DNA from 4 places in the Synechococcus sp. RC10A2 genome. Region 4 is predicted to be linked to each of the others. Evidence: riboswitches for the same ligand, from Rfam matches in the RefSeq annotation. Region 4 holds a riboswitch; each other region holds the start of a gene.
What was found. A riboswitch is a leader RNA that binds a small molecule or an ion and turns the genes downstream of it on or off. The one in region 4 is predicted to bind cobalamin.
Positions count from the first base shown of each region.

Region 1: it holds a riboswitch for cobalamin, as region 4 does, so the genes downstream of both, NW848_RS15630 (TonB-dependent receptor) here and NW848_RS13240 (type II secretion system protein) in region 4, are expected to answer to the same signal.
Region 2: it holds a riboswitch for cobalamin, as region 4 does, so the genes downstream of both, NW848_RS08185 (sirohydrochlorin chelatase) here and NW848_RS13240 (type II secretion system protein) in region 4, are expected to answer to the same signal.
Region 3: it holds a riboswitch for cobalamin, as region 4 does, so the genes downstream of both, metE (5-methyltetrahydropteroyltriglutamate--homocysteine S-methyltransferase) here and NW848_RS13240 (type II secretion system protein) in region 4, are expected to answer to the same signal.

Region 1 covers NZ_JANSHP010000114.1:12,394-19,442, forward strand. Annotated here, with positions in the region: gene NW848_RS15610 (ArsA family ATPase) at 1-607, opposite strand, end outside; gene NW848_RS15615 (hypothetical protein) at 638-1,291, opposite strand; gene NW848_RS15620 ((2Fe-2S) ferredoxin domain-containing protein) at 1,295-2,164, opposite strand; gene NW848_RS15625 (DUF1636 domain-containing protein) at 2,174-2,590, opposite strand; gene NW848_RS15630 (TonB-dependent receptor) at 2,688-4,631, opposite strand; cobalamin riboswitch at 4,671-4,812, opposite strand; gene NW848_RS15635 (DUF1565 domain-containing protein) at 4,904-6,694, opposite strand; gene NW848_RS15640 (pentapeptide repeat-containing protein) at 6,858-7,049, shown strand, end outside.
Region 2 covers NZ_JANSHP010000064.1:13,247-20,295, forward strand. Annotated here, with positions in the region: gene hmpF (pilus motility taxis protein HmpF) at 1-102, opposite strand, end outside; gene trpC (indole-3-glycerol phosphate synthase TrpC) at 366-1,286, shown strand; gene NW848_RS08170 (DUF5340 domain-containing protein) at 1,350-1,589, shown strand; gene NW848_RS08175 (heavy-metal-associated domain-containing protein) at 1,649-1,843, shown strand; gene NW848_RS08180 (heavy metal translocating P-type ATPase) at 1,956-4,271, shown strand; cobalamin riboswitch at 4,400-4,536, shown strand; gene NW848_RS08185 (sirohydrochlorin chelatase) at 4,566-5,594, shown strand; gene NW848_RS08190 (hypothetical protein) at 5,706-6,599, shown strand; gene NW848_RS08195 (PAP/fibrillin family protein) at 6,596-7,049, opposite strand, start outside.
Region 3 covers NZ_JANSHP010000076.1:17,937-24,985, reverse strand. Annotated here, with positions in the region: gene NW848_RS10920 (molybdopterin oxidoreductase family protein) at 1-835, shown strand, start outside; gene NW848_RS10915 (nitrate reductase associated protein) at 832-1,305, shown strand; gene NW848_RS10910 (molybdopterin molybdotransferase MoeA) at 1,283-2,446, shown strand; gene moaA (GTP 3',8-cyclase MoaA) at 2,448-3,386, shown strand; gene moaC (cyclic pyranopterin monophosphate synthase MoaC) at 3,391-4,485, shown strand; gene NW848_RS10895 (MoaD/ThiS family protein) at 4,424-4,723, shown strand; gene NW848_RS10890 (molybdopterin synthase catalytic subunit) at 4,724-5,209, shown strand; tRNA gene NW848_RS10885 (tRNA-Arg) at 5,243-5,317, shown strand; cobalamin riboswitch at 5,332-5,537, shown strand; gene metE (5-methyltetrahydropteroyltriglutamate--homocysteine S-methyltransferase) at 5,943-7,049, shown strand, end outside.
Region 4 covers NZ_JANSHP010000097.1:24,253-31,301, forward strand. Annotated here, with positions in the region: gene NW848_RS13220 (DUF1559 domain-containing protein) at 83-871, opposite strand; gene NW848_RS13225 (hypothetical protein) at 942-1,508, opposite strand; gene NW848_RS13230 (sigma-70 family RNA polymerase sigma factor) at 1,893-2,483, shown strand; gene prmC (peptide chain release factor N(5)-glutamine methyltransferase) at 2,491-3,432, opposite strand; cobalamin riboswitch at 3,488-3,610, shown strand; gene NW848_RS13240 (type II secretion system protein) at 3,762-4,517, shown strand; gene NW848_RS13245 (metallophosphoesterase) at 4,521-5,228, opposite strand; gene trpC (indole-3-glycerol phosphate synthase TrpC) at 5,225-6,016, opposite strand; gene NW848_RS13255 (ATP-binding protein) at 6,126-7,049, opposite strand, start outside.

The DNA.
Region 1 (7,049 bases), on a different contig from region 4:
GGGATTGGACAACCTCGCGGTGCTTGGCCTGGAAGGTGGCAAACACCGCCAGCAAATTGTCGAGAAAGTCGGGCAGTTCCAACAGCCGCAGGGTGTGGCCGGTGGGGGCGGTATCCAGGATAACTGTATCCACCTCTTGGCCCGCCAGCAGCCGGTTGACCTCTAAGATGGCCATCAGCTCGTCCACCCCCGGCCAGTCCAGATCCCAAAGGGGCAGGAGATCTTCCTTGGCCAGCCAACTGCCCCGCTCGGCAATCAGCTCCAGAGCCGGGCCGTAGGTCTGCTTGAAATCCTGCAGCAACACCTCGGCCTGGAGAGCCCGCACCTGCAAGTTGGGCCAATCCGGCAGGGGCTGGGGAACGTCGGCCACCGGGATCCCCAGCACATCCCCCAGGGAGTGGGCCGGATCGGTGGACAGGAGCAGCAGACGGCGCTCTGGTTGCGCCTGGGCCAGGTGACGGGCCAGGGCACAGGTGAGGGTGGTTTTGCCTACGCCCCCCTTGCCGCTAAACAGCAGCAGACGCTGGCAAGGAGAAAGGAGAGACAGGCGGAAAGCGCTCCCGCCACAATCGAGTTGAGCAGGCTGCAAAGGGATCCCTTCTGGCACAGGTCACCCCCATTGTGGCCTGGATCTCCCTTAGGGATGCTCCAGATCAGCGAAGTTTCCCCTCTCCCACCACAACCGGCGTCCTCTGTCCCACGCCAGCAGCGCGTGGATCCCAAGCCAAAATCCCGTCCACAGCCAGTTGTCCAGCCAGATCTTGGCCAAGATGGGCAGGGTCAAGCCCTCCGTTCCGCCCAGAACCAGGCCGGCTGCCAAGATCAGCCCTTCAAAAGCAAGGAACCCTAGGATCAGCATGGCTGGGATCCAAAGATAGTTCAGCAGCAATTGCCTTGGCCTAATAGGTTTGGACTGAGAAAACAGAGGTCGGTAGCCGGCAGCAAAAGCGACCCCCACCGTGCCGATCCCCAAGACCAACCCCCAAGCAAAAGAATCAGGTGTACGGGGATAGTTGTGCCAGGTGTAGCCAAAGATTTGGTTGGCCAGCCAAATCATCGAAGCGCTAATAATTGCCCTTTGGCGAGTTAACGTGGTGCCCGCGATGATGCCAACAGTTACAAAAGGAAGCGTGCAGGTATAGGCAATGTTGCTCAGGCAGCCGATGGTGGTAAATAGGCTGGGCCAAAATCGACCTTGGGCTAGATCTCGGCTGGCTTGGATCCAAATTACTTCTGGGATCCCGCGGCGAGGCTTGGGGATGGACTGGACAAGAGCTTGTAGGCTAACCATAGGCTAATCTCCAGGAAAAAGGTGAGCTTTCAAGGGGCAGTTCTTTAGCAGATGCTCCTGGACAATTTGCCGCGCTACTTGGGGGGTAACCCGCTTGTACCAGGTGCGATCTCCGGAGTAAAAAACCACCGGCCCTTGTTGACAGACTTCTAGGCATCCGGAAGTAATGACCTGAATATCCAAATTGGCTTCCCGCAGGGCCGATTGCAGAGCTTCCACAACGGGCTGATAGTGGCGAGAAGGATAGCAGCGGCTGGAACGGCAAACCGCCAAATAGGGCCGCTTGAGGGGGTTATCTTCATACGGGATCCGCTCTTTTCCCTCGACGTAAATGGCCCGCAGGCGTTCATAAAGGGAGAGCTTCTGATAGTCGGCTTTGCCTTCGGGCAGGTAGTCTTCTCCTGGCCCCAAAAAGGGACTGGGCAAAAAGATCTGCAGCAGCGATTCCTCTGCTCCGTTCCAAAATTGGATCCCCCATTGGCGAGGCTGGCCCTGCGGATTGAGGCGGCGATAGAGGGCGGCGCGGCCGACCAATCTTTTGCGGCGCAGCTCAGGTGGAGTTCTGCTGTAGGGGCCGCCCTGGTGCTCTTCTAGACACAGGTGCAAATGCCAAGTTTCGGTGGCCACGGTCAAATAGCCGTCGTAGAGCACACAGAGAGCAGGGGGATCCTTGAAGGCCGCCTCCAGCACTCCTCCCTCCACCACCTGGCCCACTTGGATCTCGGCCCAGCGCTCCTGAAAGAGCTCATAGAGCAATGGCCCAAGACAGTCGATGTGAGCCGGGATCCCTTCGTAAACGGTTGTCCAGCCGGTGGGGGAAACCTCTTGCCAAGTCTGGTTTAAGGGCGTGATCCAGGGACTGAAAGCGGCCATAGGTTGCTCCTATTGGATTGGCGGAATGCGGGCAATCACCCCCTTTTTGATGGGGCGCTCTGCCCAGGGCAGGATCCCATCGGGCTTTGTCAAATACAGCTCCGCCGTTTGTAAGATTGGCTCTACATCTTTTGGATCGAGATCGCCAAAGACATAGGTCATCTTCCCCGGGGCTGCTAGGGCAATCACGCAGGCATGGCTGCAGCCGCTCATACAGGCAACTGGCTTCAGGTGCAATTGGGAATTGAGCACTTGCGATTGCAAGGCGGCCAGGAGCATTTCTCCTTTGCTAGTCCCTTCTTTTTGGCCGTTCACCCAGCGAGATCCGCAGGTGGTGCAGATCCAGAGGTAATGTTCGGCCTCAGCTTGAGCCGAAGTTGTCGATGGAGAAAAGTTAGGAGATAGAGAGTTGGTTGAGATCGCCATAAGTTGCATCCAAACTAAACCGTAAAGCAGACAATCAACTTGGAAAGTTCTCGCTAAAAGTGGTCAGCCGGAGAGTTAAAAACAGCCTGGGATATCGCTAAAATTGCCCCCGCAAGTTCACCCTCAGCGTGCGGCCAACTCCGGGATAGCCGGGGAAAACTTCATACTGCTCATCCAGCAGGTTGTCGATCCCCAACTCTAGGCTCAGGGCCTCAGCCAACGGGATCCCGCCGCGCAGAGCCACGGTGGTGTAGCCTGGCAGGGATTCCGTATTGGCATTGTTGGTAAAAAAGCTCCCAATGTGATGGACCAAAATCGAGCCGTACCAGCCCTGCTCGTGGCGGTAGCTTAGGCCTAGATTGAAGCTATCGGCTCCTACAAAGGCTAGCTCTTTGCCAACTGTGGCCGGGTTAAGGGCAGCGCGGATGATGGGATCATTGAGGGTGTAGTTGGCAAAAAGCGTCCAGTTTTCCCCCAAACGCAAATCTAAAGCCGCTTCCAGGCCGGTATATTCGACCAGCCCGATATTTTCATAGGTTCCCCGGCGCGGCCCAAGGCTGACAAAGGTGATGCCATCGCGGATGCGGTTGTGGGCAAAAGTTAAGCGCAGCAGGCCAAAATCTCCCAAGGCTTGATCTAAGCCAATGTCAAAGCTTTCCCCTCGCTCTGGGCGGAGATTGGGGTTGCCATCCACTTCAAAAAAGCCGCGCAGCCGAAAGAACAATTCCGAGATCAAGGGGGTGCGAAAGCTGCCGGCGTAGCTGGCCCTCAAGGTAGTTCCCTCGGCAACTGCCCACCGGATCCCCACAGCCGGCGAGGTGGCCGAGCCGTTGGCCAAACTGCTGAAGTCCTGACGGATGCCCAGGTCGAGGTGGAACTGGGGATCCGGGCTGTAGTCCAGGCGGGCAAACAGGGCCCCCTGGTTAACCGTATCGTCGTAGTTGATATTGGCAGAACCCCTGGCAAAAGAAAAAGTCGTATTGCGGGCTGAGATAGAGCGATAATCTGCCCCCAAAACTCCCTCTAGGTTTTCGCCGGCCTGCCAAGCATATTGAAGCTGGGATCCCCAGCCATTGCGCAAGATGACGTCGCGGGATCCCTGGCTTTGCGGAGCGCTGAAGCGGTAGTTGAGATCGTCCAAAAAGACTCTTGCCTGCAGGGATCCTGTTTCCTGAGTCCACAGCCAACTGAGATCCAGCAGCAGATCGTTGGTGTTTTGCTCTGCGTCGGGAGAGGGAAACTCTACACTGCCGGGCACGCGAAAGGCTTTGTTGAGGTAGAGGGCGTTGGCTGTTAGGACTTGATCTTCGGCCAGTTGCCAGGTGAGCTTGGCCTGCAAGTTGTGGTACTCCACCGCCGAGTTTTCCCGCCTGCCTGACTTGCCCAGCCGCTCAATGGCAAAGGGAAAGTCGTTGTTACTTTGCAGACGGCGATAGCTGAGCACCCAGCCCAGATCCTGGGCTTGGCCGCGACTTTGGATCCCTTGCTCATTGAGACCGTAGCTGCCGACCGCCGCTTCCAGCACCGTCTCCGTTTCTGGCTGCGGCTCCACCGTGACGATGTTGATCACGCCGCCAACGGCGTCTGAGCCGTACAGGGTAGAGCCGCCGCCGGGGGAGACTTCAATTCGCTCGACGACATCGGTGGTGATTTGCGAGAGGTCAAACCCCCCGAAAAAACCCAGATCGTTGAGAGGGCGGCCATCCAAGAGCACCAATACCTGCGCCGTTCGCGCCCCTCGCATGAATTGAGAGCTAAGAGCTCCCAACTGAGTTCCCGCTGTGCCATCGCTGAGGATCCCGGGCAAGTAGCGCAGGGCTTCCTGCACCGTCCTTGCCCCTTGCTGGCGCATCTGCTGGCGGGTGATGACATAGACTGGGCGGGAAGACTCTCGCAGCAGGCCGGGACGGCGAAACGGGGTGGTGACGGGTTGATTCAAAATCTCGGCGCTGAGGCCGGTATCCAAGATTGCCTGCCCCCAGGCCGGGATCCCCAAACTCAAGATCCCCAGCCCAAGGCTGAGACATACAGTTACTTTCATCCGGTTGCTCCTGCTTCCGTGCGACGCGGAAGGGCTAAGCTTTGAGCCAAAGCCGCAGGCGGGCATCCTGACTGAGGGCCTCAGCCCATCACAGTTGCGGCACAGCGCCGGATTTGCACCGGACTTTCCCCATTGCTTGCCCTGGCTGATCCCCAGGACAACCTGACGGCACGGCTTTCCTCCCCATTGCTCTGGAAAAAGCCGTGCTAGGCATCATACATTCCCTGCTGGGGAGTTCCTATCCTGCCGGGGGGGATCCCTGGGCAGTGAGGTCAACGGAAGATCATCTCCGCCACCGCGTCAAAGCCGGCGTCCAACAGCCGATCCAAGACTGACTGGGCCTGGCTGCGGCTGTCGTAGAGGCCGGCCTGCAGCACCCTCCTGCCGTTGAACACGGTCTCCACCGCTTCGGGGACGAGCTGCCGCAGCCGCTGCAAATCGTCGCTGCCCTTGGGGGTCACCAGCACACGAAAGCGGGTGGCCGACTCTGCTGGGGCTACCGCCGGTTCTGGAGCCGCGGCAACGGGAACAGGGGGGGTTGTTGGGCTGCTGCCCGCTTGTCGGCGAGCCGGGGGTGGCAGGAGGGTAGTAATATCCGTGAGAGGAGCCACAGATTGCTGGCGGACGGGAGTGGCAGGAGCAGGCTCAACCGGTTGGGCAGGCGTGGTGGAGCCATCGGGGGTGAAGGGGACGGCAACAAACTCCTGGGGTTGAGCGCCTGCCGGCTGAGGGGGGGCACTGGGCAAAATGCGCCCTCCCGATCCCGCTGCAGGAGGGGGAACGGGGGCAGTCGATTGGGGCACCGTCACCACCGGCAAGGTGGGAGAGGCCGCCGCCGGCTGGGGATCCCTGCTGGGAGCCGGAGGCTCGGCCTGCGGAGTTGTGGGCAGCGTCAAGCCGCCTGCCGCAATGGGTGGCGGGGCGTTGCTGGGCAGCGCAGCCACCGTGGTCTGGCCGGCCAGATCCAGTTCCCCTTTGGTTTTGCCTGCCAGTTGGTTGCCGTTGGCGTTGAGGCGCAGACTGCGGGTGGCGTTGAGGATGTCGTACTGGCCGTTGCCCTCAAAAATGTTGTTGCCCGGATCCGAAGCCGTGCCCAAATCTGGCTGGGCGGTGGTGATAGCTGTCAGGCCAGTCTCCAGGTTGCGGGCAATGAGATTGTTGCGCAGGATGGGACGGGCGCTGCCGCCGACCACAATGCCGGTGCGGTTTTGCAGGATGCGGTTGTTGCGCACAATCGGCGCCGAGCGCTGGTCGATGGTGAGGCCAAAGCCGGTCTCTTGGAAGAGGTTGTTGACAATGGTGGGCTGGGAGGTGCCCAAGACGGAGATGCCGTTGGCCCCGTTTTTGTAGAAGCGGTTGCCTTCTATCCAGGGGTTGGAGGCGCCGGCGATGAAAATGCCGTCGTGGATGCTGCCCACAAAGCTGTTGTTGAGAATGCGTGGGGAAGCCGATTCTACCCAGAGGGCGTAGCCGCGCCGACCCTGGTTGCGCAGGGTAACCCCCCGCACCTCTGAGCCGGTCTCTGCCAGCAGGGCAACGTTTTGCCGGGCCAAGGTCGGGCTCATGTAGGTGCCGCCGCCATCGATCAGGTAGCCCTCTCCCAAGGTGGACTCGTCCCCGCGCAAGATAAGGCCGGCCTTGAGGCGGATGGGGAAGACTTCGCCGCTTTCTGCGCTGTACACCCCCGGCAGAAGCTGGATGATGCTGCCGGCTGGCGCCCGGCTGATGGCATGGGTGATGGTCTTGAAGGGGTTGTTGCGGGATCCATCCCCTTGGGTATCGCTGCCATTGGCGGCATCCACAAAAATGGCGGGGCGGTCGTCCGGCAGCGGCGGCGCTTGGGGCAGGGCCTGCTTCTCCAAAAGGCCGGTGTCCAGGGAAGTTTGCGCCCAACTGGGATCCCTTCCTGCCGCCAGCAGTAAGCTGGTGCTCAACAGCAAAGAGGTGGCCAGTCGCGTCAGCGTCGCGGAGCCGTGACGCTGCAACCGCAAGTCAGGCAGGACTGCTGTAAATTGGTGTTCGCCGGATTTCTGCAGACGGATGAACGATAAGGAAGAGATCATAGGAGTCATCCCCACACCAGGCTGGGCCAGACAAGGAAGGAGGGTCGAGGCTATCCTACCAAACCTGACAGGCAGGATCCTGCCCTCTTCCCCAACTCCAAATACGGACTGACGCAGGCTTCTTTTTGTAGATCCAACGCTACCCCTAGAGTATACCCTTGCCATGACCGACGAAGCCCTTGCCCGCGAAGGCTCCTCCCAAGAGTTGCCGCTGGCTTCCCTCTCGTCTGGGCGCCCCCTGCTCAACCTGCTGTTGTTGGGGATCCCAGCCCTGCTGCTGCTGCTGGGCCAGTGGGCAGGGCAGCCGGCCCTGGGCTGGGGGGCGGTGCTGGCTTGGCTGGGCCTGGCCGGCTGG
Region 2 (7,049 bases), on a different contig from region 4:
GTTCACGGCCACCCAGGTATTGTCCTGCTGCTGCTTGGCCAGCAATTGCAGAGACGACTTGGCAAATCCAATCGGCTTGGATAGCTCTGCTAGGTACAGCACGCCTGAACTCCTCTAAAACAGCATGGACAGCACCAGCCTTGACCTCACCGAGCCACTGCCCCTGGCCGGGGAAAAATGAACGGCCGCCAGAACATGGCTCGCCGAGGCGCATAAAGACTACACCACCTTTCTAGACTCAACCATAGGGTAAAAAAAACGCCTTCGCCAGATGAGTTTTGGGGATGCCTGGGGTAGCTATTCAAACCGGTGGCGGAGCACTAAGGTAGTCTAGGGTGTGGTGTAGGGTTCTGCTCAGGGTTTGTATGGAGCTGCAAGGTGAGCCGCTTTCTGTTCGTCGGCGTTCTCCTGCCCCGCCGGTGGTCGTAGCCTCTCAGGTGTACCAGACAACAGCGCCGGAAGCCAAACCGCGCCACATTTTGGAAGCGATCGTCTGGCATAAAGAGCAGGAGGTGGAGCGGCAACGGGAGCAGCTTCCCCTCAAGGAATTGCAACGGCAACTGGATCAGGCTCCGCCGGTGCGGGATTTTGTGGCGGCCCTCACCCAGTCGCCTCACCCTATCTCTGTGATTGCCGAGGTCAAAAAAGCCTCTCCCAGCCGCGGCATCCTCCGGGATCCCTTTGACCCGGTAGCCATTGCCCAGAGCTATGAAGCCGGTGGGGCCAGTTGCCTCTCGGTGCTCACAGATGAGCGGTTCTTTCAGGGCAGCGGCGAGTATCTGCGCCGGATCCGTCAGGCAGTAGGGATCCCCATCCTCTGCAAGGAGTTCATCCTCTACCCTTACCAAATCCTCTGGGCCCGCAGCCTGGGGGCAGATGCGGTGCTCTTGATTGCCGCCATTCTCTCGGATGCGGATTTGGGCTATTTTCTCAAGCTCATTCAGCAACTGGGCATGGCGGCTCTGTTGGAGGTGCACACTTGCCAAGAGTTGCAGCGGGTTTTGGCCTTGCCGCACCTGCAACAGGCCAAAGGACGGGTGCTCATTGGCATCAACAATCGCGATCTGAGAACCTTTGCGGTGGACTTGAACACAACGCGCGACCTGTTGGCCGCCCACTCGGAGCTCCTTGGCGATCTGCCTGTGGTCAGCGAGTCCGGCATCCATACCCCCGCCGATCTGCAGCAGTTGCGGGCCTGGGGGGTGCGCTCTGTGCTGGTGGGGGAAGCGCTGGTGACCCAGCCGGATCCCGGCCAAGCTGTGCGCCACCTGTTGTCATCTCAGTGAATGAAAACCATTTATCAATGGATCTCTGCGAGAACAATTGATCTCTAAGGATTGCTTGGATCGATGAAACGTATTCCTGTGCCGGCTCATATCCACTACGAATTTCTGCTGCGGGTGTTGGAGCGGCAAACCTTTCCGGCAGTAGAGGAACAGGATTTTGGCAACCGAGGCCGCACGCAAGAGCTGATCAACTCCCTGCGCAAAGCCCTCACCCAACAGGTGCAACTGGAGGAAGAGTGGCGACAGCGGGGCTATCAGGTGGACTACCGCTGGAATATGGACGAGCCTCAGCCTCCCTCTTGACCTTCCAGCCCACTGTAAGGTTTAGCATCCTTTCAGTGGCATTGGGGGGGTTTTCCAAGATGCAGGTTGTTTTGACGGTGCCCAAGCTGGCCTGTGGGGCCTGTATAGACACCATTGCGCAAGCGGTGCGGCAACTGGATCCCCAGGCGCAGGTGGAAGGGGATCCCAAAACCAAACAGGTGCGGATCACTTCTGAGCGGTCTGTGAGCGATTTGCGGCAGGCCCTCACCCAGGTGGGATATCCCCCGGCCTAGTCAATTTTGGGCCGGGAACGGTCGGGCGTCTGTTTTGAATTTCTGTACAGATGGCTGCCTTCGCCCTGCCCAGGGTGGAGAGTAGCTGTCGTTTCATCAACAAGGTGTTGCCATGTCTGCCCATAAAGGGTCATCGGGTGCACTATCGGCCTCTGCGCCTTCTCCTGAGGGCACTTGGCAGTTGGCCCTGCAAGGGATGAGCTGTGCCTCCTGCGCCCGCAGCATCGAACAGGCCCTCACTCAGGTGCAGGGGGTGTCCCACGGATCAGTGAATTTTGCCAGCGAGCAGGCCACCGTCAAAGGGGATCCCAGGCTGGTGGATCCGCAGGCGCTGATTCGGGCGGTGGAGCGGGCGGGGTATCGGGCGCGCCTTATCCAGGAGGATTGGCAGCTGGACGATCTGTCGGATCCAGAGCGGATCGCCCAACGGGCCGCAGAACGGGAACTGAAGCTCAAGGTGGCGATAGGGGTGGGCATCAGCACGGTGCTGGTGATCGGATCCCTGCCGATGATGCTGGGGATGGACATCCCGGGCTTTCCCATGTGGCTGCACAATCCTGGGTTGCAGTTGCTGCTGACGGCTCCGGTGCAGTTTTGGGTGGGCAAGCATTTTTATCGAGGCGCTTGGGCCGCTTGGCAACGGCGTTCAGCGGATATGAACACGCTGGTGGCCTTGGGGACGAGCGCGGCTTTCTTCTATTCCATTTTCCCAACGGTTTTCCCCGACTCTTTCCATCGGCAGGGACTGCATCCCGATGTGTATTACGAAGTGTCGGCGGTGGTCACCACCCTGATTCTGGTGGGCAAGTGGATGGAGCAACGGGCCAAAAGGCAAACCTCTGAGGCCATTCGCAAGCTGATCGGGCTGCAACCGAAAACGGCAAGGGTAATTCGCCATGGGGTGGAGCAGGATATTCCGATTCGGGAAGTGCAGGTGGGGGATCGGATCCGGGTGCGCCCCGGCGAGAAGGTGCCGGTGGATGGGGTAATCCTAGAGGGATCCTCCACCCTCGACGAGTCGATGGTGACCGGCGAGAGCCTGCCTGTTGTCAAATCGGCGGGGGATGAGGTGATTGGGGCAACGCTGAATCAGACGGGCAGCTTTGTGATGGAAGCGCGGCGGGTGGGCAAAGACACAGTTCTGGCCCAGATCGTGCGCTTGGTGCAGGAAGCTCAGGGATCCAAAGCTCCGATTCAACAGTTGGCGGATCGGGTCACCTCCTGGTTTGTGCCGGCGGTGATTGGGGTGGCAGTTCTAACTTTTGTGCTCTGGTGGGTGCTGGCCGATAACCCGACACTGGCCTTGGTGAACACAATTGGGGTGCTGATCATCGCCTGCCCTTGCGCGCTGGGGTTGGCGACCCCCACCTCGATCCTGGTGGCCGTGGGACGAGGGGCGGAATTGGGGATCCTGGTGAAAAGTGCCGACAGCCTGGAATTGGCCCACGACTTGCGCACGGTGGTCTTGGACAAAACCGGCACCCTGACCGAAGGTCGTCCCACTGTCACCGATATTTGGGCTAATGGCTCCTCTCCCCTGACGGTGTTGCGCCTGGCAGCGGCAGTGGAGCGGCACTCGGAACATCCTTTGGCCCAGGCGGTGGTGCAGAAAGCCGAAGCCGAAAAAATTGTGATCCCTCCTGCCTGGCACTTTCAGGCAAGGGTAGGCAGTGGGGCAGAAGCTTGGGTGGAAGATCAGTGGATTCGCATCGGTCGGCTGAGCTGGCTACAGGAGATGGGGATCCCCTGGGATCCCTCTTGGTCAGAGCGGGTTCAGAATTGGGAAAGCCAGGGCAAAACGGTGATCGGCGTAGCGCAATCCCAGAGTCTGGTGGGGCTGTTGGCCATTGCCGATCCGCTCAAACCCACCTCTCCTGAGGCAGTGCAACAGCTGCAACAGATGGGTCTAGAGGTGATCCTGCTAACCGGGGATAACCCCACTACGGCCCAAGCGGTTGCTCGGCAAGCAGGCATTCAGCGGGTAATTGCCCAAGTCCGTCCGGATCAGAAGGCAGCTTACATACGCAGCCTAAGACAACCGCGACGGCGGGTGGCGATGGTGGGAGATGGCATTAACGATGCTCCGGCTCTGGCAGAAGCTGATGTGGGGATCGCCATTGGTACAGGTACGGATGTGGCGATGGCCGCCAGCGATATTACCCTCATGTCGGGGGATCTGCGGGGAGTCGCCACAGCCATTCAACTCAGCCGGGCCACCCTCAACAACATCCGCCAGAACCTCTTCTTCGCCTTTATCTACAACACGCTCGGGATCCCGATTGCCGCCGGGGCGCTCTACCCCTTCACCGGTTGGCTGCTCAACCCCATGCTGGCGGGGGCAGCCATGGCCCTGAGTTCCGTTTCGGTGGTCGCCAATGCCCTGCGCCTGCGACACTTTCGAGCCCACAGACCGGCAGGCCGGCGTTAGGCCCTCTCCCAGGGGCAAGGGGGATTAGCGCGGCAACAGTTTTGCTGCCCTTTGAGCATGAGTCTGCCGTACCGCTCATGCCTCAGGGCTATCTTCTGGCAGACAAGGACATCCCCCCCAGGGGGCTTGGTGAACGACAAGCGGCAAGCTAACCTAAAAGGCTCAGGCAGACTGGGGAAAGTGCGGTGCAAGTCCGCCACTGTGACGCAACTGTGATGGGATCCCTCCCTCAGCCAGAACACCCACCTGCCGTTGTCCTGTACCCCTTGCGATTCACAAGGAACGGAGTTTTTTGTGTTGGATGTCCTCAGTTTTTCCCCTCCCCGTGCGGTTGGGCAGTTTTCTTCTCCTGCCTTGCCCCTGTTGCTCATCGGCCATGGATCCCGTGACCCTGAAGGGCAGCAAGCCTTTCTGGAGCTGGCCCAAGTTTATCAATCCCTCACCCCCCATCGGCCGGTGATCTCCTGCTTTTTGGAGCTAGCCCAGCCCAGTATTGCCCAGGGGGTGGAACAATGCTTGGCCCAAGGGTGGCAGGAGATCGTGGCCCTGCCGCTGCTGCTTTTTGGGGCGCGCCACAACAAGTTCGATGTGACGATGGAACTGGATCGCCTGCAGGCCCTCTATCCCCAGTTGCGCATTCATTACGGTGGGCCGTTGGGGATCCGCATCGAGATCCTGCAACTGCTGCGAGACCGATTGGCCGCTTTGATGGCCGCCCAACCGCAGCGGATCCCAGAAGCAGAAACCGTGCTCCTGTTTGTGGGTCGCGGCTCCAGCGATCCCGAGGCCAATGCCGAAGCCTGTAAACTGGCTCGGCTGCTTTGGGAAGGATCTGGGTTTGCCGCTGTGGAAACTTGCTTTATCGGCATTACCCATCCCCGCCTGCCCGTGGGATTGGAGCGGGCCCTCTCTTGGCAGCCGCGCCGGGTGGTTGTGCTGCCCTATTTTCTCTTTACAGGGGTGCTGGTGAAAAAAATCGAGGCGGCGGTGCAAGAACGGCGACGCCAATACCCCGAGATCGACTGGCTGATGCTGCCGGAATTGGGCCTTGTGGACGCGGTGCTGCACAGCCTGCAGCAACTGGAGCAGGAAGCTCTCCAGGGCCAAACCCTGATGAACTGCCACCTCTGCAAGTTTCGCCTGGCGGTGAGCGCAGAGCTGGGAGCGGGGCATACTCATCACCATGACCATGACTCCCATGGGCACGGATCCCATCACCATCACTCTCACCATCACCACAACCACGGCCATACCCCCGCAGCAGCAGCGGATCCCTGGGCCGAATTGCAGAGCTACCACCAGCGGGCTTGGCAAGTGCCCTAAGCGAGAAACAGAGGCTGCCGGCGGGATAAACTGAGATGCAGGCAGGCGATCTGTGAACCTGACCTCTGGTTCTCCTGCTCCGGTGGTTCTGCTAGCGAAAAAACAGAAACGATGATGTTCTCCCGCTCCTCTTGGGTCTCAGGTGCCGCTGCCGCGGGGAGCGGGATCTTTGTCTTCGCGTTGGTGGTGGGCCTGCTGGATCAGATCCTGCCGACCCTGCCCAAGGTTTCCCTGTCCTTGGCCGGGATCCCTGGGCTCCTGGCTGCAATTGGGGCCTCCTATGGGGCCTGGCGGGTGGTTCAGATGGGTCTGCAGTCGGGCTCCTGGACTGATTTTCGGGCCTCGCTGGTAGCGGCTCTGTCTCCCTTTGATCCCGCCGATTATGGCGGCAACCCTCGGCAACCCGAGGAGGATTCTCTCCCTTTGCAGTCGGTTGACGAGGATCCTCGAACCCAGATCCGCGATCGACAAATTCTTGATCAAGCTGAGCAGCAGACGGAAACTGAAACCGAAGTAAGCGAACACACTCAAGTAAGACTGCAGGGCGAGCAGCACCAGGATCAAGCTTCGCAGGCCAAGGCCCAACAGTTGCAGCCCCTACAAGAATTGTCATCACCTTCTTCCCCAAGCCCTGAGTCGGCAAAACCCACACCAGAGCCAGAGCTCAACCAAAAACTTCGCCAACTCCAGATGCAGGTCGCCACTCTGAAAATAGAACTGGAACTCCAAGAAATCCAACTGCAGCAGTTGGAGGTGAGGCGGACTCGGCTTCAGCAGCAGAAGCAGAAACTCAAGCACGTTCTGCGTCGCACGGCGTCCGAAAATCAAAGGCTGCGCTTCTTACAGGAGCAAAAAGCCCGGCAACTGGAGCAAACTCAACAGGAGCTGCAAACTTTGCGAGAGTCCTACCGCGCCTTGCAAGTTCTCCAGGAAATAAGCTCCACCCTAACCCAAAACCCATCTCACGAAAGGGCGGAAACGGAGTCCTCTGGATCCTCCGACTAGCCGACCCGCTTTAGAACAAATACACTCCCCTCGCTGCCCCGACCCAGCCGCAAGTCTTCATCCAAATAGGTGATATCCAGCCAACCCGTTGGCTCGCGGCGGCGGATATCGATTTGAATAGCCGGGATCCGCTCCGGAGCCCGCTCGAGCAAATCGAGAAAACTCTCGATCTCGTAGCTCATCAAGGCCTGGGATCCGAGCACCAAGCGCTCGAAAATGACCCTGACCCGGCATTCCGACTCTGGGTAGAAGCGGGCCGCCACCGCCACAACTCCCCGGGGCAGCCAAGCCTGCAGCCAGCCGGATCCCTGGATCTCCGCCACGTTAAAGACCCGCCCAGCTTTGGCCCGAATGCACTGGTAGATCTCGCCGGTGGTCAGAAGGGGCAACTGGGCCAGCCGCAGCAGGTCTGTGCTGGTGGTAAATAGGGTAAGCCAGTTCCCCTCCAAC
Region 3 (7,049 bases), on a different contig from region 4:
CACCGAAAGCACTGCCTATGCCCATCTGGTACTCCCTGCTGCCCAGTGGGGCGAAAAGACAGGCACCATGACCAATTCGGAGCGCCGCGTTACCCTCTGTCCAGCTTGGCGTAACCCTCCTGGTGAAGCGCGGGCTGATTGGGAAATTTGGGCGGAAGTAGGCCGCCGCCTGGGCTTTGCCAAGGCATTTGACTTTGCCGATAGCGCTGAGGTCTTTGCCGAATATGTGGGTCTAACTGCCGGGCGTCTCTGCGATCAGTCTGGCCTCAGCCATGAGCTCCTGCGCCAGGGGCCTCAGCAATGGCCATATCCGCGCACAGGTTCAGTGGAGACCCACAACCTCTATACCGATCGCGCCAGCGGGACGGAGTCCTTTCACCGTTTCCCAACGCCCACAGGTCGTGCCCGCTTTATCCCCAGCCATTCCCGCGGCCTTGCCGAGCCGCCCGACCCTGAATATCCCTACATCCTCACCACAGGACGTCTCTATGGCCATTGGCACACCCAAACCCGCACTGGACATGTCGCCAAAATCCGAGCAATGCACCCCCAACCCTTTCTCGAAATCCATCCCCGCGATGCCAGCAAGGTAGGGCTAACTGAGGGTGACTGGGTGAGGATTGAATCACGGCGCGGCAAGGCTACCCTGCCGGTTAAAATTACCTGCGCCATCAGCCCTGGCACAGTGTTCATGCCCATGCACTGGGGGGCATTGTGGGGCAATGATACAAGCTGTAACGCTCTCACCCACCCGGTTGCCTGCCCCAGCTCAAAGCAACCTGAACTCAAAGCCTGTGCCGTCAAGCTTAGTCGCATCGAGCTGCCACCAAAATGATCTTTAAGTTTGAGCAAGACTTTGCCGACAGCCTTCGCTGCATTCCCATGATCGTGCGCTTAAAGCTCGATCAGTGCGGCATCAAGCTCAAGTTACATCAGTGGCTGCGTTTTAGTTACCAGCAGCGCCAAAGTTTGGTTGACCTGCCAACGGATACCGCTGACAACCGAGCTGCCTACCGCGCCTACCTAATTCACCTTATCGAAAGTGTCTGCCAAGAGCAGGCCGCTGAGGTAACTGTTGATCCAAACCCTGCCTGGGAAGACGCTACCACCATCCCTGACTGCGTTCTTGAGCAGGCGGCAGCCAAGGGGGTCGTGCTGACTCTTGAGCTATGGCAAAAGCTGACCCCGTTGCAGCGCTTTGCCCTCATTAAGCTCAGTCGCCCTGGCCACGAAAACCGCAATTTCCTACCTGCCTTTCAGGAATTTTCCGCACCCCACACCTATGGTCACTGTCCAGGAAGCTGAAGCCATTATTAAAGACCACTGGCTGCCAGCCAAAACCGAGTCGATCCCGATTGCAAGCTGTGTGGGCCGGGTTTTGGCAGAGCCGATCTACGCCGATCGGGACTACCCGCCAATTAACCGGGTCCTGATGGACGGTATCGCCATCAACTATGCCGCTTATGCTGCTGGGCAGCGAAGCTTTGCTGTTGCAGGCATAGCCCCTGCGGGGACAAGCCCTGCCACCCTGCCCGATCCGCAGCAGTGCTTGGAAGTGATGACTGGCTGTGCCCTGCCGCTGGGTAGTGATCTCGTCATTCCCTACGAGCAAATTCGTATCGAGGGAGGAATTGCCACCATCACCCAGGAAGTCGAACGCAACAGGGGTGATTTTGTTCATCCCCAAGGTAGCGATTGTTCTGCAGGAGCGCTGGTTCTCCGCCCCGGCATTACCCTCAAGAGCATCCACGTCGGGATCTTGGCCTCCTTTGGCTACAGCCGCATCCAAGTTGAGAGGACTCCTCGCATCAAAGTTGTGGCAACTGGCAGCGAATTGATTCCCATTGAGCAGACCCCTGCACCCTACCAACTGCGGCGCTCCAACGCTGAGGCCCTCCGAGCGGCTCTTCTTGCCTACGGGTATACCGAGGTTGAGACCGATCACCTTCCGGACGATCCTGCTGCCATTGCCACCCACTACCAAGCCAATACCCCAAACTACGACCTCTTGATTTACTCTGGGGGTGTTTCAAGGGGAAAGTGTGACTACTTGCCGGCCATCTGGCAAAGCTGTGGTGTTACTGCCTACATCCACGGCGTGGCGCAAAAGCCAGGCAAGCCAATGTGGTTTGGCATCGACCATCAGGCCAATACTATAGTTTGGGGCCTCCCAGGCAACCCCATCTCAGCTCTTGTATGTTTGCATCGTTATCTCCTCAACCGTAACACTGACTCTGGGCACCTAAGTGAAGTCATTACCTTCAAACCCAATCTCACTCTTTTTGTGCCCGTTAAGATGAGCGCCAACCGAGTCTTTACACCGATTATGCCTAACAACTCCGGAGACTTCATCGCTCTAACAGACAGCGATGGCTTTGTAGAGTTACCCCCGGCTCAAACTATCCTCAGCCCCGAGCAAAGCATCCAATTCTATCCGTGGTACTAAGATGCAGCTAGTGGATCAATGGAATCGTCGCATTCGCAAGCTAAGGGTTTCTCTAACCGATCAATGCAACCTTCGCTGCCGCTACTGCATGCCTTTGCATCCAGAATTTCTGGACAAAAGTAGCTACTTAACTCCGCAGCAATACAAAGAAATTATTGGCGAGTTGCTGGACTATGGCATTGAAGAAGTTCGCATTACAGGTGGTGAGCCTCTGGTTCGGCAAGACTTTGATGAAGTCATTCAGGAACTTGCCAAGCTGAAGATCCCGTCCCTCAGCCTAACAACCAATGGCCTGCTGCTCCACCGCTACTGGGACGTTCTCAAGGCTGCCAATGTTCTCAACCTTAATGTCAGCCTCGATAGCCTACAGCCCTCCACCCAAGCTGCAATTGCCCGTCGCGACTGCCTGGCGGATATTCTCCGTAATATCCAGGAGGGTATTGCCCGGGGATTTAGCCTCAAAGTCAATACGGTTGTAATGCGGGGGATCAACGATTGCGAGCTATTTGATTTCGTTGAGTTTGCCCGCAAGACAGGCGTGACAGTTCGCTTTCTGGAGCTGATGCGGGTCGGCTATGCCAACTCTCTCTATGAAGAACACTACGTTTCAGCACAAGAGTGCATTGCCCGTCTGCAAGAACGCTATACTCTAACCCCCCTTCCAGCGGCACCTGATTCGACAGCGTTTTACTTTACAATCGACGAGAATGTTAAAGTTGGATTTATTGCCTCTGAGTCTCAGCCCTTCTGCAGCAGCTGTTCCCGGTGGCGCTTGACAGCTGATGGTCGTCTCTTTGCCTGCCTATTTAGTGAGGAGGGTCTCTCGGTTCGAGACAAAACACCAGGCCAACGTCAGCAAATTTACCAGCAGCTTTTGGGGATGAAACCACTGCGCCGGGTTGAGCAGGTCTCACACCCAATGTACGGCTTAGGGGGCTAGCTCTATGGACAAAGCTGATCGTACATGGGCCCATCTTAATGCTCAAGGCCATCCGCATATGGTAGATATTAGCCACAAATCGGTGTCTTTGCGAACGGCCACAGCACGGGCAAGAGTTCAACTGCCACCTGCTCTCAGATCCTATGTTGTTGGCCAAGATATCCACCTGAAAAAAGGACCGGTATTTCAGACAGCAACCATTGCCGGTACAATGGCTGTTAAAAGAACTGACCAACTGATCCCCTTTTGTCATCAGATCCCTGTTGAAGACTGCACCTTTGATATCACAATTGATGATCACTTGCTTGTAACCATCCACTGCACTGTCAAGACCAGCGCTAAGACAGGGGTTGAAATGGAAGCTCTCTGTGGTGCGGCAACAGCAGCGCTGACAATCTATGACATGTGCAAGTCGGTGTCGCCCCATATCTGCATCCAGGAGACCCGCCTAGTAACTAAGTCCGGCGGCAAAAACGCCCTCCTGGAACGTCCCCTCTATGGCTTGGTGCTCACAGGGGGACGTAGCAAGCGCATGGGTCGCGATAAAGCGCTGCTGAACCCTTTTGGCAAACCCCACGCCGCCTATCTCTATGAACTGCTGCAGCCCTACTGCCAGCAGGTTTACTTGTCAGCGCGTGCCGGTCAGTGGTCGGGCACAGCTCTAGAGCTCTTGCCCACACTACCAGATCTAGTAGAAAGCGTTGGCCCGATCAGTGGCCTATTGACTGCCTTGAATACTCATCCTGAAGCTAACTGGTTGGTTGTTGCCTGTGATCTACTGAACCTTCGGTCAGAAACAATCCAAAAGCTGCTGGATCACTACCAAGCCGAAACAATCGCGACTTGCTATGTTAACCCCGAGCGCGGCTTCCCGGAAGCTCTTTGCGCCATCTATACTCCTCAAGCTGCAGCGGTACTAGAAAGGGCTTACGCGGAAGGGGTGTACTGCCCTGTGGAAATCCTCAGCAGGCAGCCCTGCACCCTAGTTACCCCCAACCATGAGGTCGAGCTCATGAACGTCAATACCGCCGAGGAGTATGCCACTTTCCAATCAGTTTGGGGTAGTTGCAGCCATGGTAACTCAATCTGTCCTAAGTAAGACCGTAACAATTCAATATGTAGCAGTGCTGCGGGAACAGGCTCAGCGGAGCAGCGAAGTGCTGCAAACCAGTGCAGCAAACTACCTAGAGCTCTATCAGCAGCTGCAAGCAAAGTATGGATTTTCGCTAGCAGCGGAGGACGTTAAGGTTGCTGTCAATCATGAGTTCTGTGACTTGACTAGGCCGATAGATGAAGGTGCCTTGGCAGTTTTCATTCCACCAGTTTGTGGGGGCTAAATGCTGCGTTTTCTAATTGTGGATAGCACCATCCAGCCAGCTGAACTCAGTCGTTTGCTCGTCAATAACACAGCGGGTGCCTTAGTAACCTTCGAGGGCTGGGTACGCAACCACAGCCAGGGCAAACCTGTTCTCAGCTTGGAGTACGAAGTCTACGAGATCCTTGCCCAGAAGGAGGGCGAGAAGATCCTCCGAGAAGCCCACGCCAAGTTTGGCCTCTGCGGTGCTGTTGCCTGTCACCGCCAGGGTCATCTTGCAATTGGTGATATTGCGGTTTGGGTTGGTGCTACAGCTGAACATCGCGGCGCCGCTTTTGCTGGAGCACGTTACATCATTGATGCAATCAAGGAGCGCTTGCCCATTTGGAAAAAAGAGTACTACTGGGGTGAGCCGCCGCGTTGGGTTTTGTGTCAGAAAGCAAAGCCTTTGTTCCAGCAATTCCATAAGAACGCTATTGCTCGGCAGCCTTGCGGCGATACCCCCTAGCCTCTCTGCTAGTATCAGTGAGGTACCTGACCTGGGGCTGTAGCTCAGCCTGGATAGAGCAAGCGCCTCCTAAGCGCTAGGTCGGCGGTTCAAATCCGCCCAGTCCCGCTAAAACCAGTGATAGGATAAAGTCTACTGTCGGTTCTGACGGGGATCAGCCGTCAGAGGCAACGGGGAAAGTGCAGTGAGAATCTGCCGCTGTCCCGCAGCTGTGAGCCGGTTTTGGACTTGGGATCCCTAGTTCGTTGTTGCAAGAGGCCTTGAGACGCAAGCCAGCCCCTCCAAAACTGAGCAAGTCAGAATGCCCGCCGGCGGTTTTTCCACAGTTCACCATATCTGCGAGGTACAGATATGCTCCCCATTTTGACGTTAGCCCGTTCCCGTCTCGAAGTTTTTTCATCGGCCTGCTTACGGATTTTCGACGCTCTCGGATCGTAGGCACTCAGTCAAAAGCGCGGACAAGAGAGCTGAGCAGTTAGCTCAGGGGCAGCTAGGAGGACGGTTGCTCGCTTTGGTTGCACAAAAGAGTCCTCTGGGCATCCCCCTGTGCAGAGTGGGCAAGCCGCCAGGGTGAAGGAACGCCTTGACAGCTCCGGCAGGTTTCCTGGCCTAGGGAAAACCTTCTGCCGGGATGCCACCGATAGGCATGTCGGCGGCCATCTCTTGCTGCCTAGGTTGGATGACAACTGGCGGCAACCTCAATTACCGAATTCGATTCAGGACAAGGTACCTTATGGCCATTGAAACTCAAACCCTAGGCTATGCCCGCATGGGCAAGCGCCGCGAGCTGAAGAAAGCCCTGGAGGCCTTTTGGGGCGGCACCCTGGAGGCGGAAGCCTTGTTGGCGACGCTGCAGGATCTGGAGAGTCAGGCCTGGCGAACCCAGCGACAGGCCAACCTCGACCACATTGCCGTAGGAGATCAAACCCTCTACGACCACGTTTTGGACTGGGCCACCTGGCTGGGGCTGATTCCCTCCCGGTTTCAGAGCTTATCAGGCCTGGAGCGCTACTTTGCCATGGCGCGGGGGCAGGAGGGGCTGCCGGCCTTGGAAATGACCAAGTGGTTTGACACCAACTACCACTACTTGGTGCCGGAAATTGAGGCCGACGCGATCCCTCAGGCCCATTTCGACGACTTCCTGGCCACGGTGCGACGGGCGCAAGGGATCCTAGGAAACCGCACCAGCCCCGTCCTCCTCAGTCCGGTTACCCTTCTTGCTCTAAGCCAGCGCTCTGGCGAGTTGCGGGGGGATCTGGAGAAGCTGCTTCCTCTCTACAGAGAACTCTTGCAGGAGCTGCAGCGCCTGGGGATCCGGGAAGTGCAAGTCCATGAGCCCATCTTGGTGACCAGCGAAGGCAAAAGTCTTCAGGAAGCGGTGGAGCAGACCTACCGCTGGCTTGCAAGCGTGGGGATCCCTCTCCACCTGGTTACCTACTTTGACGACTTGGGGGAGACTTACCCCTGGGCGGTGGAGCTTCCGGTAGCTGGCCTCAGCCTCGACTTCACCCGCGGCCACAACCTGGAACTGGTCAGAGCCCACGGCTTCCCCGCCGACAAGATCCTGGGGGCGGGGGTAGTGGACGGGCGCAACGTCTGGCAGATCCAGCCCAAAGCCGTTCTGGCCACTCTGCAAGAGCTGCAAGCCCTAGCCCCCAACCTGCGGGTGCAGCCTTCTTGCTCGCTCCAATTTGTGCCCCACGACGCTGCTCTGGAAACCCACCTGCCAGAGCCTTTGCGCAATGTTCTCAGCTTTGCCGAGCAGAAGCTGGCCGAGGTGGTTCTGCTGGCCCGCACCCTCAACGGCGAAGACACCGCCGCCCAGCAGCAGGAGCTGGAG
Region 4 (7,049 bases):
ACAATTTTCGGCTATCAGGGGAAGTTTCCTGCCGTGCTTGTGGAAAACAAAAGCCCCGCCATCGGCGGGGCTTACGGCGCGATTAGTTGCAGTTGCCGGGGTTATTGCGGTTCGGACAGTTACGGCAGGGCGTGCCGTTCGCTCGGCGCGCGGCGACACCCCACAAGTTAATCTGACCTTGATAGGGTCCTACCTCGCCGACATCGAAGATACGCACCTGCTTACCGTCCCAAGTCGGCGCGGTACTGTTTGCGCCCTCGCGCGCGCGCCCCTTAACCGTGCGCGCATGCCCGTCCGCGAAGTTCGCAACACCCAGCCCGTTGTGGCGCGCCTGCAGGTACGACTGAATCGTCGGTGGTGGTCCCAGCGTGCCGTCATACAGCATCGAGGTCTCCACAACATACTCGATCTGCGCTTGGGACACCACCGGGTTGGGAGTCAGCACGCCCGGCACATTTCCGTTCTCGAACACACACCAGTTGAAAATATACCCCGCGTAGCGGAAGTTCGGAAGCGGGCAGACCGGTCTGCCAAGCTGACCAAACGCCTGTACGACATCAAATGCCTGCCGATCGGAGGGGCATATCACGATGTCGATGTTCTTCTTGTAGGCGTAAATGGCATGGTACACGGTAAAGAGACAGCGCTGGTTGTTCTCAATGGTCTCGTAGAGGCTCATCGGGAACCGCTCGTCGTAGTCCTGAATGTATTGCATGACGGCGAGCCCGATTTGCTTCATGTTGTTGGTACACTGGGTCTGCCGCGCCTTCTCGCGCGCCTGCGCAAACACAGGGAACAGAATCGCCGCGAGAATCGCGATAATCGCAATCACGACCAGCAACTCAATCAGGGTAAAGCCATGTCGTCTCATAGTGTCTTTTAGATTCGCCGAGAGCTTGTTTTGTTCCTGCCGTGTATGGTGTGGGTTTTTTTACTGGTCATTACCTACTTGCAGGCGTAGGCGTGGCGACTTCGGCGACCGCACGATCCACGGTCAGCGGCTTGTAGTACGGATTGCGCCACACCAGCTTCAACGCGCAGTTCAGCGACTCGTCGTCGCCCTCTAAGTAGTCCACGACGCCGTATTCGGGCATAAAACTCAGTCCCTCGTAGAACACCTGATAAGGATCGTGCAAGGTGTTCACATAGACATCGAGCAGGCGACGCTTGGTGGCACGATCCAGCGCCTCGGGAGTATAACCCTGTGCCTCGACCCACTTGCGGAATCGCGGCAACCTGCCGAAGATAACCGTCTGATACACATGGGAGCGGATAAAGAGCCGCCGATTGGCGATAAACAGCGCGCGCGCTGCCTCCTGCTTCTTCGAAGCAACACTGACCGCATAGAGATACTCGCCCAGCGGCGTGTGCGTGCTGCAAGTGCCACCGCCCGTGTCGTGATACCAGTTCTCGCGAATCTGACGCGCATGCAGGTAGATGACCATGCTGTAGCCGTACACGCGCCCGTCATACTCGGCGACCAGGAAGCCCTCTGAGTGATGGCGCAACCACGCTTCAAAATACTCGCGCGTCAGCGCCGCGTTGCCAAACAACTGGTCCAGTTCCTCAATCCGATCCAAATCGGCGTGATCCGCCTGCCGTATCGTGAATAAACCTACAGGAATCATGACTGACCTCCTTCGGAAAAATTTCAAGAGGGTTACTCTGTGCGTGGCGGGACGAGCCGGAAATGTCCTTTCGTCGGCAACTACTCGCTGAAATTGCGCTTGCCTATAATATACCCCAATTCGCGTCGAATCGAGCGACGAAAACGCCCAATACTGTGCGATCTGCTGGTGTGTGAAGGGGATTCGGGTGGAATAACCTATGCTTTTCCCCTTCACGCCCTCGTTGGTGAAAAAGTGGGCTATAATAGGGTGGGTGAGCGCACGATGGAAGCGCACTGTGAATATCTATCGACAGATGACTTGGTGCTGCGGGCGCAGCAAGGGGACGAGCGCGCGGCGGAGCAGGTGCTGGCGCTGTTCCGCCCGCTGGCGCAGAACCTCGCAGGGCGGTTCTATATGCCCAGTTGTGATCCCGAAGATGTGTATCAGGTCGCTTTGATTGGTCTGTGGCGCGCGGTGCAGTGTTTTGACCCCCAGCGTAAGGCGGGGTTTGCGGCGTTCGCGCGGGTGTGCATTCGTCGACAGATTCTGTCGGAGCTAAAGCGTGCGCAGCGATGGGCAGCGCCAATCGTGAGCCTTTCGGAAGAGGGGGATGGACGCTCGTGGCTGGAGCAGGTGCCTGACCCGCGCCAGAACCTGTATGAGCAGCTGAGTGAGCGGGAGACAGCGCAACGGCGGCGCGAGTTCCTGGCGACGCGCCTCAGCCCGCTGGAAGCGCAAGTGGTCGCCTTGTATCGGCAGCACCTTACCTACCGAGAGATTGCAGCGCGAATCGGATGCTCGCCGAAAGCGGTGGACAACGCGCTGGCTCGAATCAAGCGCAAGGCGTACCGCCACACTTGCGAAAGCCGCTGAACCGCGCCTACTCACGAATCGCCCACACGACGCGCATTATCCCCGCGTAGTCGCAGACGATTCGTGGCTGCCGAAAGCCCCACGCGGGCAGCCGTTCGGCTAACAGGGGAGCCAGGCGCGGGCTGGTTTCGAATGCAAGGAGACCGCCCGCGCGCAACGCACACCGCGCGCCCCGCGCAATGCGGCGGTAGGGGCGCAACGGGTCATCGGCAGGCGTCAGCAGTGCGCTCTTCGGCTCGTAGCGCGTGATTTCGGGCTGCAGCGCGTCCCACTCGTCGGGCAGCACATAGGGCGGGTTGCTCAGCACCGCGTCCACAGAGCCTGCGCGCAGTCCATGCAGCCAGTCGCTTTGGATTAGCAGCAGGCGCGATTCCAGCCCCAGTCTCCGCCGATTCGCCTGCGCCCAGCGGAGCGCGCGGCGGCTACGCTCAATGCCGATGCCCAGCCAGTGCGGCGCGTGCATCAGGCAGGCAAGCGCGATTGTGCCCGTGCCTGCGCCTGCATCTACGAGGATTGGTGAGCAAGCGACCCCCTCCTTGAGGTTCCCCCTGCTTGCAGGGGGAACCGAGTCGGGCTGGTTCCCCTCGCGAAGCGGGGGGAACCTTAAGGAGGGGGGTAGATTAGCCGCCCATCCCAAAAACACCTCCACCAGCAACTCCGTTTCGGGGCGTGGGATAAGTGCGCCGCGCCCGACCATAAGTTCCAGCCCGTAAAACCACACGCGGCGCGTGATGTACGCCAGCGGCTCACGCGCTGCGCGGCGGCGTACCCAGCTATGCAGTCGCCGCGCGTGCCGCGCTGAAAGGAGCGCGTCAGGATGTGCTATTAGCTGCGCACGCTCCCAGCCGAGGCACGCTGCGACCAACGCCTGCGCCTCGCGCAGCGGCTCTGGTAGCCCTACCGCCTGCAACTGCGCCCCCGCCCACTCGAGGGCTTCGCGAACCGTCATCGGAGTCGGTATAATACCTGCGCTTTCGGCAAACGAGTTCGCGGCGGCTGAATGCACGGGAAGTCGGTGCAAATCCGACGCTGACGCGCAGCGGTAACTGGGGACGAACGCGACATATTGCCACTGGCTTCGGCTGGGAAGGCGTCGTTAGTAGGATGATCCAGAAGCCCGAAGACCGATTCAGCCGTATCTCGCTCGTTTCGCCTCGCGGGTTGGGCGAAAGAGCGCGCGCACGCATGTGCCTGCGGCTGGAGGCGTCCAGCTGGCAGCAACTGCGGCGCAAGCCTTCGTCCCGACCACAGAGCGCAACGCTTATGTGGAGGGATGAAATGATGCAACAGACACGGTACGCGAGCCGCGCACGCGGCTTCACACTGATTGAGCTGTTGGTCGTGATAGCGATCATCGCCATTCTGGCGGCGATCTTGTTCCCCGTGTTTGCCCAAGCGCGCGAGAAAGCGCGTCAGACCGCGTGTTTGAGCAACTTGCGCCAAATCGGAACTGCAGGCTTGATGTACGCCCAAGACTACGACGAGCGGCTGTTCCCGATTGCCTACGACGACTGGTCGCACTACTGGTGGGGCTATGTCGACCGCCAGAACCAGCGGCTGGACACGCAGCGCAGTTTCCTGTATCCGTACATGCGCAACACGGAGATTCAGGCGTGCCCGTCGTTCCGCGAGAGCCGCGCCTACCAGTACGGGCTTTTGGGCTACGGCTACAACTATGTCTATCTTAGCCCGATGCGCCCCCCGAACTACACGCCGATCGCGGTTGCGCTGGCGCAGATTAACAGCCCTGTCGAGACCGCGTGGCTGGCGGATGTGGCGCAGTGGCGCACTTGGGGCGCAGGTGCGCCTGTATTCGAAGGCACGGGCTTCCTCGAACCGCCCTCCTACAATAACCCCACCTTCCACGGGCGGCACAATCAGATGGGGGTCGTGCTGTGGTGCGACGGGCACGCGAAGGTGTTCAAGCCCGTGCTGCGCACAGAAGCCGCCTACGAGCCGCACCGTCGCTACAACTTAGGCAACATCGACCGCGATGGCAACCCCCAGACCGACGAGCTGATGGGCTTGGAGTAACGGCTACTCCAGTTCCCAGCGGTCGTTGCGGCGTGTGAGTGTCAGTAGTGTCGCGCCCTTGCAGAACGGGGGCGCATGGCTGAGCCACACGCCGCCCACTTGCTCTGGGGTCTCGGTCGGCGTGTGGGAATGCCCGCCGAGAATCACATCCAGTTCGGGGCACGCCTCTGCTAGCAGGCGGTCGTGCTGGACGCCAAGGTGCGTGAGCGCAATCAACAGGTCGGTTTCGGGGCGCAGGTGTTGTACCCACTGGCGCGCGGTCTCCAGCGGCGGGTCGAACAGGTACGCGCTGAGCGCGGCGACCTTCATGCGTGGGGTGATCATCGGCACGGTCAGCCCCAGCACAGCGACGCGTACGCCACGATGCTCCGTGCGCCAGACAGGTTGCACAGGCATCGGCGCGTCGGGATACTTGGGGCGCAGGTTGGCGCACAGCAGCGGGCAGGGCGCGCCCTGCGTCTTCGCCCGAAAGCCTGCCGTCGTTAGGTGGAACTCGCGGTTGCCGATGGTCATCGCGTTGTAGCCCGCCGCGCGCATCCAGTCCCACGCTGCTTCGGGACGCAACGGCACAGCGACATTCCCCGCGCGGATGGCGTCGCCCGAATCGAGCAGAAGCGCGTCATGCTGGGCTTTCAGGGCGCGCAGGTGGCTCACGAACGCCTCGTTCCAGCGGTTGTGGGCGTCGCTGGTGTGCAGCAGCGCGAGTCTCATCGGCAAGCGTCCATCCACTCCCGCACGACGGCGACGGGGTTGTCGGCGCGCATCAGCGTCTCGCCCACCAGCAGCGCGTCGACGCCCGCTGCGTGCAGTCGCTGCACATCGTCGGCGGTCTCTATCCCACTCTCGCTCACACGCGTGATCCCCTCGGGGAAGTAGCGCAGCAGGCGCAGAGTGGTGTCCAGCGACACTTCGAACGTGCGCAGGTCGCGGTTGTTGACGCCAATCAGCGTCGCGCCCGACTCGACGGCGGTCTCCAACTCCCACTCGTCATGCACTTCCACGAGGGCGTCCATCCCCAGCGATTCGGCGAGGGCGCGCAGGTCGTGCAGTTGCGCAGGGTCAGGCACAGCAGCGACAATCAGCAGAATCGCATCTGCGCCCAGCACGCGGCTCTCGTAGACTTGGTACGCATCAATCAGGAAATCCTTACGCAAGGCAGGCAGGGGAACCTGCTCGCGGACGCGGGGTAGGTATTCGGGCTTGCCCTGAAAGTAGGGTTCGTCGGTCAATATGCTTAGCGCGTCCGCGCCTGCTTCGTGATACTGCGCCGCAATCTGCAGCGGGTCGAAATCTTCGCGAATGACGCCCTTGCTGGGCGAGGCGCGCTTGAGTTCGGCAATCAGCGCGAGGGGGTTCGGGGTACGGCGCAGCGCATCGTGGAACCCGCGCGTGGGGGGAGCGTCTGCAAGGCGCGCCTTCAGTTCCGCGAGGGGTGTCGTGCGCCGACGGGCGTCCACCTCCTCGCGTTTGGTTTCCAGAATGCGGTGCAAGATGCTCACTGCGCGAAGCGTTTCGCCGCATGCGAGGGGATTCCTGCTGGGAATGCTGCTGCCGTGCTGTGTTCGGCGCTGGATGTTTGCCCGGAGGTGTTTTGCACGAGTCTGCGTTTTAATCGCAGACTCTGCGATTAAAACGCAGACTCTGCGTTTTCTCTGCATTTTCCGCGTTTGCCATCTCATAGCGGACGCTGCGTCCTTTTCCGACAGATTTAAGTTGACCTTGTTTGACCATTTTCTGTAAAACATAGAACGCCTGATGCTCTTTCACTTGGCACAAGCCCGCCGCCTCCCGTCGGGTGATTCGTCCGTGTGCGCGTACATACTGCAGAATCATCTGCTCCCACTGGACGGGTTCGAAACCGCGTTGGCGAACATAGGCGGATGGCATACCCAGTCGGCGGTAGGTGGCAGCCGAGAGGTGGTAAGTTCGCGCCCTGCGCTCGCCACGCCCTTCCACCAGCCCCGCTTCTACCAGTCGCTCTAGTACCGCGCGGGCGTCCGCATCGGATTTTTGCAAGAGTCGGGCGGCTTGTGCGGCTGTCAGACTGCGTTCTTGCCAGAGGGCATTCAGCAAGAGTAGTTCGTCCAGCCGCAGCGGGCGTCCCGCCTGATTCTCCTCGACCACCAGGCGCACGAATGCGAGATTCGCTCGCCCCCCAGGCAACACCAAGACGACATCGGCTGGCGTGCTGCGTTCGTAGGAGGGAGTGGGGCGTCCGTAGCGGAGTTGCTCGGTGAAGATGATGTCGATGCCGCGCCCCGTGCGCTCCACAAGCCCCGCTCGCTTGAAGGCGTCCGCCAAGAGCGGATTGCGCGGGCGCGGCGGTGTGACGAGGATATTGTTCAAATGCACACCTTCTGGGAAGCCGCCAGGATTGGAGATTTCGATGCGGTCATCGTGCCACTGGATGTGAACCGCACCCAAGCGCGTGTAATCGCGATGAATAAGGGCATTCGCAACAGCTTCACGAAAGGCTCGTTCTGAATAATCAGGCACGCCCACCCGCAGTGGTTCCACCATAACCTCTTCCTC